Regions from separate parts of the Paenibacillus sp. FSL R7-0272 genome, predicted to be linked through region 1. Evidence: riboswitches for the same ligand, from Rfam matches in the RefSeq annotation. Region 1 holds a riboswitch; each other region holds the start of a gene.
What was found. A riboswitch is a leader RNA that binds a small molecule or an ion and turns the genes downstream of it on or off. The one in region 1 is predicted to bind cyclic di-AMP.
Positions count from the first base shown of each region.

Region 2: it holds a riboswitch for cyclic di-AMP, as region 1 does, so the genes downstream of both, MKY23_RS10140 (C40 family peptidase) here and MKY23_RS06750 (hypothetical protein) in region 1, are expected to answer to the same signal.
Region 3: it holds a riboswitch for cyclic di-AMP, as region 1 does, so the genes downstream of both, MKY23_RS16225 (3D domain-containing protein) here and MKY23_RS06750 (hypothetical protein) in region 1, are expected to answer to the same signal.
Region 4: it holds a riboswitch for cyclic di-AMP, as region 1 does, so the genes downstream of both, MKY23_RS00140 (3D domain-containing protein) here and MKY23_RS06750 (hypothetical protein) in region 1, are expected to answer to the same signal.

Region 1 is NZ_CP150221.1:1,566,833-1,569,952, forward strand. Features, by position in the region: tRNA gene MKY23_RS06740 (tRNA-Leu) at 128-210, shown strand; gene MKY23_RS06745 (glutathione peroxidase) at 417-896, opposite strand; cyclic di-AMP (ydaO/yuaA leader) riboswitch at 1,276-1,451, shown strand; gene MKY23_RS06750 (hypothetical protein) at 1,569-1,997, shown strand; gene MKY23_RS06755 (HAD family hydrolase) at 2,155-2,853, shown strand.
Region 2 is NZ_CP150221.1:2,269,040-2,272,159, forward strand. Features, by position in the region: gene MKY23_RS10130 (carboxymuconolactone decarboxylase family protein) at 8-337, shown strand; gene MKY23_RS10135 (hypothetical protein) at 390-1,088, opposite strand; gene MKY23_RS10140 (C40 family peptidase) at 1,213-1,677, opposite strand; cyclic di-AMP (ydaO/yuaA leader) riboswitch at 1,683-1,814, opposite strand; gene pelA (pectate lyase) at 2,190-3,120, shown strand, end outside.
Region 3 is NZ_CP150221.1:3,676,799-3,679,918, reverse strand. Features, by position in the region: gene MKY23_RS16235 (ABC transporter substrate-binding protein/permease) at 1-230, shown strand, start outside; gene MKY23_RS16230 (amino acid ABC transporter ATP-binding protein) at 217-939, shown strand; cyclic di-AMP (ydaO/yuaA leader) riboswitch at 1,125-1,321, shown strand; gene MKY23_RS16225 (3D domain-containing protein) at 1,324-1,995, shown strand; gene MKY23_RS16220 (polysaccharide deacetylase family protein) at 2,127-2,945, opposite strand; gene MKY23_RS16215 (hypothetical protein) at 3,100-3,120, shown strand, end outside.
Region 4 is NZ_CP150221.1:30,256-33,375, reverse strand. Features, by position in the region: gene rsmA (16S rRNA (adenine(1518)-N(6)/adenine(1519)-N(6))-dimethyltransferase RsmA) at 1-44, opposite strand, end outside; gene rnmV (ribonuclease M5) at 58-603, opposite strand; gene MKY23_RS00140 (3D domain-containing protein) at 759-1,943, opposite strand; cyclic di-AMP (ydaO/yuaA leader) riboswitch at 2,213-2,466, opposite strand; gene MKY23_RS00135 (TatD family hydrolase) at 2,708-3,120, opposite strand, start outside.

The DNA.
Region 1 (3,120 bases):
AAGAACTGTTATCAATTTAGAGTAAAGCCGGTTGTAGTAAAATGTCATTCATAAAGTGATTAATAAGGACTTTACATTTGTTTAAGAATCCGGTATAATCAATTCTGTTGCCGATAATTTACGACATGCGGTCGTGGTGGAATGGCAGACACGCTATCTTGAGGGGGTAGTGGGCGTATGCCCGTGGAGGTTCGAGTCCTCTCGACCGCATTATATGAAGATTTACGAGAGAAGCTTTCCGTGATGGAGAGCTTCTTTTTTTGTTTTCATATAGCAAACAAGGGCGAATTATTCAGGATGAGGGCATGTGTTAAAAGAGAGAACGCAAAAAAGCCGCCCAAAAGCTTGAGCAGTGTCTGGCTCTTTGCTTTATAGGTGGCTTGTTTTTGTTTATATGTTTGTTCGAAAGTCTACATTTATTGGTTAATCAGCTTCTGAATATCCTCTTCGATTTTGTCCGGTGTAGTCTGCGGAGCATATCGTTTCACAACTTTACCGTCCTGATCGACAAGGAATTTGGTGAAGTTCCATTTTATTGCTTTGGAGCCGAGCAAGCCTGGTGCTTCTTTAGAAATGTGCTGGAAGAGCGGATGAGCGCTGGAACCATTGACGTCAATTTTCTCAAACATCGGGAAGCTTACACCATAATTCATCTGGCAAAACTCAGCAATATCATCGGAAGAACCCTTCTCCTGCGCGAATTGGTTGCTTGGGAATCCAAGCACTTCAAACGGAGCATCCTGGAATTTATCCTGAAGTTCTTGCAAACCCTTGAATTGAGGGGTGAGACCGCACTGGCTTGCGGTATTCACGATTAACAACACTTTGCCGCGATATTGGGACATCTCAATCTCTTGTCCGCGAAGGGTGTTTACTTTGTAATCATAGACTGACATGGGGAACGCCTCCATCCTGTTATTCTTAATATACTTATTATATTTTAAGCAATTAAATAATGCAAAACTTATTTGGATTTAGCGTTGTTATAACCATTCGCCTGCTGGAATCCAAAATGGATGAGAAATACATGAATCAATTTTTGTGCGGTTGAGAATTAGATAGCTTGGAAGAGAAGGATAGCGTATGACCTCATTGTAAGCGTTATTATAGGTGGTTATTGCCGGAAATCTGGCGATTCGGTGATCTGTATGCACTTTACATGATCATGGCACGGGGTGTATGATTCATAGCGTAATTTGAATTTTAATTAAATTGTACCTGAAAAACGAAACAAACGATAATATCGATCGGTCTTATAATGAAGATTTACGAACGATGTTTTAATCGCTGAGTTTCCATTCATTGTGGATGGAAAACGGGGGAACCAACAGAATGGGCTGTATGACAGCAGCGGACATTCATGGGGTGAATTTTTCGGTGAAAGCCGGAAATAGGGCGACTCTCGCGCCCGAATCCGTCAGCTAACCTCGTAAGCGTTAAAGGGAGAGGCAACAAACCGCACGCTGGTTCATGGCGCTTTCGTCATGGATTATTTAAGAAGCGTTTCGGAGGCCTTGGTCCCCACGCTTCTTTTTTGTTGTCTTTTCACGCCAAGGGAGGAACGAAGAATGGATAAAGAGATGATTTTGGTAACCGCTCCAAATGAAGCAGGACGTAAATTTGTGAAATTGCTGATGTATAAAAAAATGCCATTTGCCGTTCTGACGAACAGTGCTGATGAGGAGCGCAAACTTCGCCGTCTTGGCGTAGAACACGTCATCCGTATGAATACAGCAGCTGCTGAGAAATGGTTTTTGCCGCAAGGCAGTGTAGGCAATGTATTTATTTTTGAGAACAGTCTGAACTTGACATGCCGCTATCTTCAAATTTGTCGCTCCTGGACATCGAAGTCCTTGTGTGTGATCACGGAGCAGAGCCATCCTAAAGGGATTTATCGTGGAATGGGCGCGGATAAAATTGTGTATTCACTGAATGGAGAAGTTGGGTTCCTTCTTAATAGCTGCAATAAACCGGAAGCTGAAGTGAGCAGCTTGTGATTGACATTGATCCAAGGTAAGACGCCTGTTATAATTGCAGGTATAGACTAACGGAATTTGAGGAGACTCATGCTTGTCGTGGGTCTTCTTTTTTTATGGAAACAGTACGGTAGTATAGAAGCGAGGGATAACCTGTAGCTTACGAGGAGGAATCAGCGTGCCGGATATTGCCGGATTGAAGTGGTTGTTTTTTGATGTGGGGGATACGCTGGTGGACGAATGGGAGCCAGTAGATGATATTATTGGGCAGTTCGTTCGGGAAGCGAATGATTATGGCTATCCAGTAAAGATTGAGGCGGTAAGAGAACTGTTTGCTACCTGTTACTGTAATTATGAACAGTGGCCCATGAAAGTGGCCATACGTACATATATTCATGATGAAGATCACCGCATTCAGATTCAGGACAAGCTGAAATTCCATAAAGAATTGGAGCAACCGTTTCCTTCTGCAACCAAGGTGCTTGAACAGCTTTCGCATCACTATCGTATTGGCATCATTGCGAATCAGAGCCCTGGGACTGAAGCAAGGCTGGAGAGTTACGGACTTCGTAAATATGTCCATGTCCTGGCCTGTTCGGCAGAAGAAGGAGTGTCCAAGCCTGATCCGGAGTTGTATGCGGTTGCTCTGAAGCAAGCTGGATGCGCGCCCGAAGAAGCGGTTATGATTGGAGATCGAATTGATAATGATATTATGCCAGCACGTAGTTTAGGCTTACGCACCATTCGTATTTTGCAAGGGTACGGAAGGTTCCAGCCAGAGCTTTCGGATGGCGAGCGTGCAGACTGGACGGTTGAATCGCTGGATGAACTTTTGCCCCTGCTTATACCGGATGTGGATGCAGGCAAATCTATATAATGATCTGCTAGATGAGATCGGATTACAGATTTTTTGTGTCTGGAGTGGCTTAACAACTCAAAGACACCAAAAGGCTGATGTGCCCCCCACTGTGGCACATCAGCCTTTTTTATTACGGAATTATATAAGTTGAATTCCTTTTTACACATAAACGTAGAGGACAGAAAAAAACTGGAAAAGCAAAGCGTTTGCCTGAAAGCTTTCTGAAAGAAAGCTACATCGGAAGCATACGCGCATCACCAGATTTTCCACTTGAGAAAAAGAATC
Region 2 (3,120 bases), 700 kb from region 1:
GCAAGTCATGACATTGATGAATGATAAAGTTCATGCGTATAAGGATCAGATTGGCGCATTAAGCGACGTTCTCCCGGATGTGGTGAAATCATATCATGAGTTTACGGGAGAGTGCTTCCAGCCGGGTGTGCTTGACGCCAAAACCAAGCAGTTAATTGCGCTAGGTATCGGTTTGTTTGCTAATAACGAAGTGTGCACGTTCTATCATGTGGAGGAAGCCCGGTCCAAGGGAGCGACCGATCAGGAGATCATGGAGACGGTAGCTGTTGCTGGTGCAGTGGGCGGCGGACATGCTCTGTCACAGGGAGCAATGAGGGTGCAGAAGGCGCTCCATTAGTGGATGAAGCAAAAGGTCATACCGCTCTTTTATAGAGCGGTATGACCTTTTTTTAAAGTTCATCATTACTTTCTTTACTGTTTGATTTCTTGTTGTACTTGTCTACATCTGCAAATTGCTCCATGATGGAGTATTTTGCACTATACATTATTCTGGATCTTCCTGTGTCATATTCGATGTTTGAGCGATCATTTTCCCAAAGATAAATAAGGGAGTTAGCAAAGGTTTCGATCTTCGGCTCACCATATTTCTGAGTAAGCTCTGCGAGGATTTCATCGGATTCTTGGCTGCTTAACGTGTCAAAATGATAAAATGCCTGTCGCAGTAAGAAGTCATCCAATGGATATGAACTTGCTGCAGTTTTCATTTCTTCTATTCTCTGATCCATAAGCTTGTAAATTTCTTCTTTCCTTGATTCTGTCGTTTCTGGATTTTCCAATTCCTTAAGCAATGTATTACTTTCGTTCATTAGATCCTGGCGGCTTGTATTATCTAAAAGATCAATAAAAACGTATGTAGCGTCAGCTTTTTTACCAAGAACAATTAGATTAGAGTATGTAATGCTTTTTTCATGTTCATAAAAGTTGTCCTCTTCATAAGTAGCGTTCCCATTCTTTTTTTCAGTTGAAATGACCTTGTCGATCTTGGTGCCCCAAGAAAAATCTCGAAAATCGTTTGCATTCCCGTTACTGCAACCTAGGATTGTGAATACTAAAGCAGCAAAACTTAAAACGAACATCATCTTCTTCATTTTTTGTCTGTTCTCCTTTCATGTCCTTAAATATTTTACAGGATTTGAGGGAAGCAATTGAAGACAAAAAATGGATATAAAAAAGAAGCACCTTTGTGGCTGCTTCTTTCTTTAACATGTAGCATTAAAGTTTACCCAACATTTTGTTGTACATAAATTGACCTGTCACCCGTCTTGCGGTTACATAACGATCATTGAAATACGGATTGGACAACTTGGTGATGCTGACACCTTTGCTGCTGGAGGCATGTGCGAATTGACCTCCACCGATGTATACTCCTGTATGTGAGATGCCTCTACCTGTTGTGTTGAAGAAGACCAGATCTCCTGTACGAATGCTTGCTTTGGAGACAGGTGTTCCGGCTTTCGCTTGTTGTTGCGACGTGCGAGGGAGCTCAATGCTATATTTGTTGAAAAGATATCTCATAAACCCGGAACAATCGAAGCCGGCCATGGTTGTGCCGCCCCATTTGTACGGGATGCCTGTCATATTGTTAACCATCGTATTAATTGTGCTTGCCTCTGTGCTTGTTGCCCCGGATGTAAATAGTACAGCAGCCCCAAAAATGGAAATAATCAGTTTTTTCAAAATCAATGTTCTCCCTTCGATGCCTACGGAGTTAGCTAAGGGTTCGGTAGAAGGTTCCCTATATTTCCTATGTATAAGAATAATTCACCCAAAATGGTTCCCCCGTTTTCAATCCTGAAACTCGGCAAATGAATAATTAAGTTTTTGTAACTATTTGAAACTATATTGCATAAATGCGTAATTGTCAAACCTGTTTAAAGGTGTTCATTTAGCCTCAATGTTAGCGGAATTATCGATTTTAGTTATCATTTTGTTGAAATTAGGGAGTTAAAGATTACAAAAAAGTCATTTGTGTTTCATATGAGAGAACTTGGATAATAAACAAGATTGTTATGAGCTAAAAAGGAAACCATTCTGTTTAACAAATTTTTTTGGTTTGTTGCATATATTGACAAAAATATATTTATTGCATATTATAACCATATTAAATACATAATTTGTATTTAAATTGTTTTCATTGGAATATATGTGATATAAGTAATCAAATTTGTAAATGGGGAGAGTGTTGTCGAGTGAAAGCAAAAAAATTAGTAACATTTGTACTGGCGTGTTCTATGGTATTCTCCGTAGCGGGAATGGCTATCCTTCCTGTACCGACCGTATCGGCTGCTGATGCTTCCGGTACAACGGCGAGTATGTCTGATATCTTAAAGAATCAGCGCCCCGATGGAGGCTGGAGAAAAGATTACAGTCAGACGTCAGGTGAATGGGCCAAATCAACGATCGATAACAAAGCTACATACTCAGAAATCAGAAGGCTAGCAAGTGAATTCAAAAAAACAAATGATCCGCGATACTCTGCTGCAGCGGTCAAGGGCATCAACTTTTTGCTTAATATGCAGTACTCCAATGGGGGTTGGCCTCAAGTCTATCAAAGTTCCGGCTATCATAAACATATTACCTATAATGATGATGCGATGATTAATGTGCTGTACATGCTTGATGAAGTCGCAGGACGTAAGGGGAACTTCTCCTTTATCGACAGTTCTCTTGCAAATCGTAGTAAAAATGCAGTTTCCAAAGGAGTCGATGCTATCCTGAATACCCAGGTGGTATCGGGTGGGAAGTTAACGGCTTGGGGACAACAGCATGATTCCAGTTCACTTAGACCTGCGGGAGCCAGAATCTATGAAGTGCCTTCATTAACTGCAGGTGAAAGCGTAAACATTGTGAAGTTTCTGAAAACGAGACCGGCTAATTCAAGAATTACTGCATCTATCAAAGGTGCCGAAGCCTGGTTTAATAAAGTGAAAATTACAGGATATCGGTATGAGAGAGCGAATGGGGATAGCCGAATTATTGCTGATTCCAGTGCATCACCGATTTGGGCACGTTTCTATGAACTCGGTACGGACAAACCGATCTTTGTGGGACGTGATGGCGTTGTGAAATATAAGCTGAGCGATATAGAAAAGGAAAGAAGAGGCGGTTATGCATGGTACG
Region 3 (3,120 bases), 2.1 Mb from region 1:
TTTTGCCAGCCATCGGTAACGAGTTCGTAACGATCATTAAAGAATCATCCATTATTTCGGTCATCGGTATGGTGGATATTATGTATCAAGCAAGTGTAGTCAAAAATCTCACATTCCAGGGTCTGAACCCGTTCATTATTGCGGCAGCCATTTACTTTGTGATGACATTTATTCTGTCCAAGCTGCTCGGACGATTGGAAAGGAAGTTGGGTGCAAGTGATAGACGTTAGGCAATTACACAAATCATATGGTAAAAATGATGTCCTGAAAGGCATCGACGTAACGATCGGCAAAGGTGAGGTTGTTGTAGTTATTGGTCCTTCCGGTTCGGGTAAAAGTACATTTCTGCGTTGTCTGAACCTGTTGGAACAGCCATCATCGGGACAGATCGATTTCGAAGGTGTTTCGATAACCGATCCGAAGCATAACATTAATGCTACACGTGAGAAGATGGGCATGGTGTTCCAGCATTTTAATCTGTTCCCTCATAAAACGGTTCAGCAAAATATTACGATTGCTCCAATCAAGGTGAAGAAACAATCCACGGATGAGGCTAACAAAATTGCCGAGGATCTCCTGAAGACAGTCGGTTTGGCGGACAAAAAAGATGTATATCCTAACCAGCTGTCCGGTGGTCAAAAGCAACGGATTGCCATTGCAAGAGCACTCGCGATGCAGCCGCATGTGATGCTGTTTGACGAGCCAACATCGGCCCTTGATCCGGAGATGGTCGGAGAGGTATTGGAAGTCATGAAACGGCTTGCTGAAGGCGGAATGACGATGGTCATTGTAACGCATGAGATGGGTTTTGCGCGTGAGGTGGGAGACCGCATTCTGTTCATGGACGGCGGCGTCATCGTTGAGGAAGGTACCCCGGATGAAGTGTTTGGTGCGCCAAAACATCCGCGTACGCGAGACTTTCTTGCAAAAGTACTTTAATTCATGCCATTCCGTATATAGAATCAAATGAATAACGGCGTTATCGGATCGAAAGATCCGGTGACGCTTTTTTGTTGTTTGCAGAAAAGGTAGAGCTGAAAAAGTAACTTTTCTGTTACCTGTAAAATGAATTAAAACGCCAAATGGAAACATTTACTACAGCTTAAGGTTACAAATTTGTGATATATTCAAGACTGCCGAAACTTCCGAAGCGGAAGTGCGGGGGACGTAACAATGCAGACATAGTTAATGATTTGAGAAATATGCTGCTTGGGGTGAATTAGGAATACATAATGCTTCAGCATGTCACGTACAGCCTATAGGGTGGGTTCCTCCATCCGAATCCGACAACTAACTTCGCAGGCATCATGAGGGAGGAAGACCATGCATAACAAGAAACGTTTAGCCAAAACAGCCATCGCACTACTGACATCCATTCTATTCATTCAAGCCGTTCCGGCTCACGCGGATTCCGTTCATGTGGCCAAAGAAGGGGATACCTTCTTCACCTTATCCAAGCAATACGGCGTTGATATGAACACATTAATTAAAACGAATAAAGACATCTCACCTTATAACATCTATGGTGGTTTGAAAATTACAATCCCAGGTAACGAAAACAAAGTAGAAGCGGCACCAGTTCAAGCGAAGTCGCAGGAAAAAACGGTGACTGCTGCAAGCCTGGACGTGAATACAGATAATAAAGTGGTACAGGCTTGGGGGAAAACATTCGACTATAGCAAAACGCTTAGTGTTAAAGCAACAGCGTATTCCGCAGATGCTTCCGAGAATGGTGGATGGGGCCCCGTTGATTATTTTGGCAACCCGCTCGAACTCGGCACAATCGCAGTGGATCCCAAGGTTATCCCTTTTGGAACCAAGGTATTAGTGACAGGGCATACACACCCTGGATTGCCGAAACAGGCTTTCGTAGCAACGGCTTTGGATGCAGGTAGCGCGATCAAGGGAAATCGTATTGACATCTTTATCCCTGGAAGCAAACAGTTCGTTAGTTCGTTTGGTTTTCAGGATATTGAGTTGTACATTTTAAAATAAGGCTTAAACCCTCTCATTTATGGATGTGAGGTCATAAGTTGAATTGAGCATTAATAAACAGGGTGTTCTTTCTTGCGTAATCATGATAGGCATAATTCATGACGACGTAGAGGGACACCCTGTTCTTTCAATTATTGTTTCTCTTTTGGCAGTTTAAGCATCTCGTCCAATGTAACTAATTCATATCCTCGGTTTCGCAATTCCTCAATAACCTCAGGCAAAGCCTCTACTGTACCTTTCAGGTTCGAACCTGTACCGCCGCCAGCATGTTGTAATACGATGGAACCAGGTTTCACCGCGGTGAGAATATTATGTTTTACCTTTTCCTTGTCTAGTCCCTTCCAATCGAGAGAATCCACATTCCAATTCACGATGCTGTAATGCTGTTTTGCAGCCCATCTCAACTGTTCTTCGTTAATGTCCCCATACGGAGGACGAATCATTTTGGGCGTATACCCCGTCAGGCGGTGAATGATATCGCCGGTATGTAGTATTTGTTTGCGAAAGGCAGTCATTGATAATTTGCTGAATTCAGGATGATTGTAGCTGTGATTGCCAACGATATGTCCTTCTTTCACCATCCGTTTCACCAAGTCCGGGTGTTTCTCCGCACGGCTGCCAACAACAAAAAAAGTAGCACGAACCTTATATTTTTTTAATACATCAAGTACCTGCGGTGTAAATCTTGGATCAGGTACATCATCAAAAGTCAGCGCAACTTGTTTGGTGGAAGGGCCATTGGTTTTGAACGTATCCGCGTATTTTTGACGAAGTTGACCTAGAGTCAACTGTTCTTCTTTAACATCTGACCCAGACGCCGGTGTATCACTGAGGGTTGAAGAAGGTTCCTCAGATGAAGCAGCAGACACAGGCGCAGGGGCTAAAGGAGCTGTATAAACCCCAGAGCATATAATAGTAACGAGTGCGAGCATGACGAGGCGTATTCGCATGTTAACGGCCTCCTTTTTCCAAAATTGCGTTCTCTATGGTATGCCCGTTGCCTGTTTCTTTTATGCGTGTGTGAGAAGTTTCATTGCATCATCAGGTCATGAAAGGCATAATTCCACCATATATAACATATAGAGAAGGATAGGTGGAGAGACGATGAGTACATATGATTTGAAA
Region 4 (3,120 bases), 1.5 Mb from region 1:
TCTTTGGTACGTTTGGGTGTTGCTATTTCAATGGTTTGCTCCATATCCTTCATATGCTCACATTCCTTCACGTTCGATTTGCGCTAATGCAGTGGAGAACTCTTCTCTTGTAATCTGAAATACACTCAGCCGTTTATGGAACTGCTTGCCGTTACAATACCCGATACCAAGCAGATTACCCATCTCCATACGTCGTGCGGCTGCTTGTGGGTGTATAATCAATCCTGCTTCAATGAGGTCCTCCCAATCGATTAGACTAGGTGCGCCCTCATAGGATGTGTGTACGCGAGCAAGTGCATGACGAATTGCTTCCGGTGAAGCATTCTCTACTCCGATATCTCCTTTACGCGTTGCATCCGCTTCTGGTATGAAGGCATGTTTGCAACCAGGAACCTTATTGGCAATAATTTTACGGATACGCTCTCCCGCATGATCCGGATCCGTCAGGATAATGACGCCACGTCTCTCTTGAGCAAGTGCAATTCGCTTCAGAATACGCTGATTAATGGCAGAGCCTCCGGTTTCAATCGTATCCGCTTCGACCGCCCGACGAATCGCTACCGTGTCGTCACGACCCTCCACAACAATCACTTCTTTTATCATGTTCCTTTTCTTCCTTTCTAACGCAAAAAGAAGAGGAATATCCTCTTCTCTGCCAAACGGCGGAGGAGACTGAATTCAGACCCCTCCGCCGCATATTCCGCATGAATCATTCATGCAACTATTTTATAGCATTCCCATTTCAAAGTAAAACGATTTTAGTTCGCTTCCGGCTTAACTGGACCAATCACATAGACCGTTTTGCCTTTTTTACGTCCGAAATTCAGGGCGTGCTTCACACTGTCGTAATAAACGTCAATTTTGTTGCCTTTAATAGCGCCGCCTGTATCTTCCGCACGACGGAAGCCGAGGCCCTCAATGTATACCCACCAGCCGATTGGAATGACCTTGGGATCAACTGCAATGGTGCGCCCCTCCGTTACACGAGTACCGGAAGCTGTTTTTGTACCAATACCCGGCTCTTCAGAAGAGTAGGCTGTCATCGATACATTTTTCAAAACTTTAGAGTATTTAAAAGAATTCCCGGAGACCGTAATCACCTTGCTGCCCGAGGCAGATGTTTTCTTCGAGTTCGTTGTTACAGCTTTTTTGGTCGTTGAAGTTTTGGCAGATACCAATTGAACCTCAGGTTCCTTCACAACCGGCTTAGCCTTCGTACCTACCGCAATCACTTTATCTACACGATTGGTGGCGACCGTTTTACCTACCACTTTTTTGGAGACGAGTTCTCCATCTTGAAATACCTTTTCGATATGTTGCACAATTGTGCCTTCCTTGCCTTTCACTACAACACGGTTATCCCCTTGGAACAAACTTGGGTCTGCCGTTTTCACAACCTTGTAAGCAATCGGTTGTTTCACATCCACTGTATGCTTTGTTACACGCACTACACGAATCTTCATATCCGCTTTAATTGCGGTTCCGAGCGCTGGATACACTTTATCATGATCTTCAACTTGAATACCTGATTGCTGAATTACACCCTGTACCGATGAATCGGTTGTATAAAGAGTCTTGGTGTCTCCGTCTGCCGTGATTTTAACTGGAACGGCCCGCTCAATAACGATTCGGTCTCCGTCGGTAATCGCCCCATTCATGGGCATGGATACCTTGTCGTGAGGGCTGACTGTGATTGACTGCTCCTCCAGCATTTCCTGAAGCATTCCTGTACGAGTCTCTACCACTTGAGCTTTGCCGTCAATAACCAGTGAAACCTGCTTCCCGGCCTGACCGTAAACGACTAACAAGATCATGATTGCAAGCGCAATTGAGAATATCGCGATCAATGCCATTTGACGCAAGTTCTCATGCTTCCACCGCAACGCGAAAGACTTACTGGATGATCGTGACTCATGGGTCTCTTCTGGTTGGAATATGCCCACTTCTCCGTCCTCCTTCATAGCCTCGCCGTCTAAAGTAATGCATGATGTCTTTGACGCGACTATAACAATTTTTCTACAGAACACAGATCAGAGATAATGACCGGTTCTGCACCATGAACCCCTCTTCGCAACATGATGTCATCCTCCTGAATACATACCGTATGATGACAATATTTCTTTTATTCAAAACAAAAAAAGCCAAAGAAAGAGTGTAAGAGACCCTTTCGTGGCTTCCGAATGATTTTGAATATCGGAAATTCATGCACGAGGTTGCCTCTCTTTTTCCGCTTGCGAGGTTAGCTGTCGGGTTCGGGCGAAAGAGAGCCGCCCTATCTTAGGTCACCCGCTCATGGCGGACGCCCTTGAATTCACCCCGAGACCCAAAGAAGAAATCAAATACGGCTTCGCAGAACATTCCGCTGCTTTTGGGTCAGCGAACGATGCGCACCGGCTAGAATCACCGATGTTTAAGCCCTATTGGTTCCCCCGCTCTCCGTTAACGGAGACTCAGCGAGATTGATTCATGAAAGTAATGTTGTCTCATCGGAAAGTGTCCCTTTGTTCATCCCCCGAACATCTGTCCAATTTTCCGCGCAACAATTCACTGAAAAGATGATATCCTGTTTTGATGCATGTTGTAAAGCGCGGATCAAGTACGTTTTTCTAAATATTTGGTTAAAATATTGTAATATTCTGCAATTATTCGAAACAAAGAGCAAATTACCTCTCTCTATCTCCCTTTTTCACCCGATTTACTCGTTTTCTTATTGAATCCCAAATCGTTCCATGGCATTTTTGGTGGTAATTGCAGCAATTTCCTCTACCGAAATGCCTTTAATTTCCGCAGCTGCTTCAGCAACCAGACGTACATGCGCTGTCTCATTTCGTTTTCCACGATAAGGATGAGGTGTAAGATACGGGGAGTCCGTTTCTAAGAAAAATCGATCCATCGGAACCTTGGCGAGCACCTCTTTCGGTTGCTTGGCATTTTTGAAAGTGACCGGTCCTCCGAAGGACAGATGGAACCCTAAATCCAGACACATTTTCGCCGTTTCCCAGCTACCGGAGAAAGAATGCATCACACCTCCAACCTCACCAGCCTTCTCCTCACGTAAAATACGCACAATATCCTCATGAGCATCCCGATTATGGATGACAATAGGCATACTCAATTCAC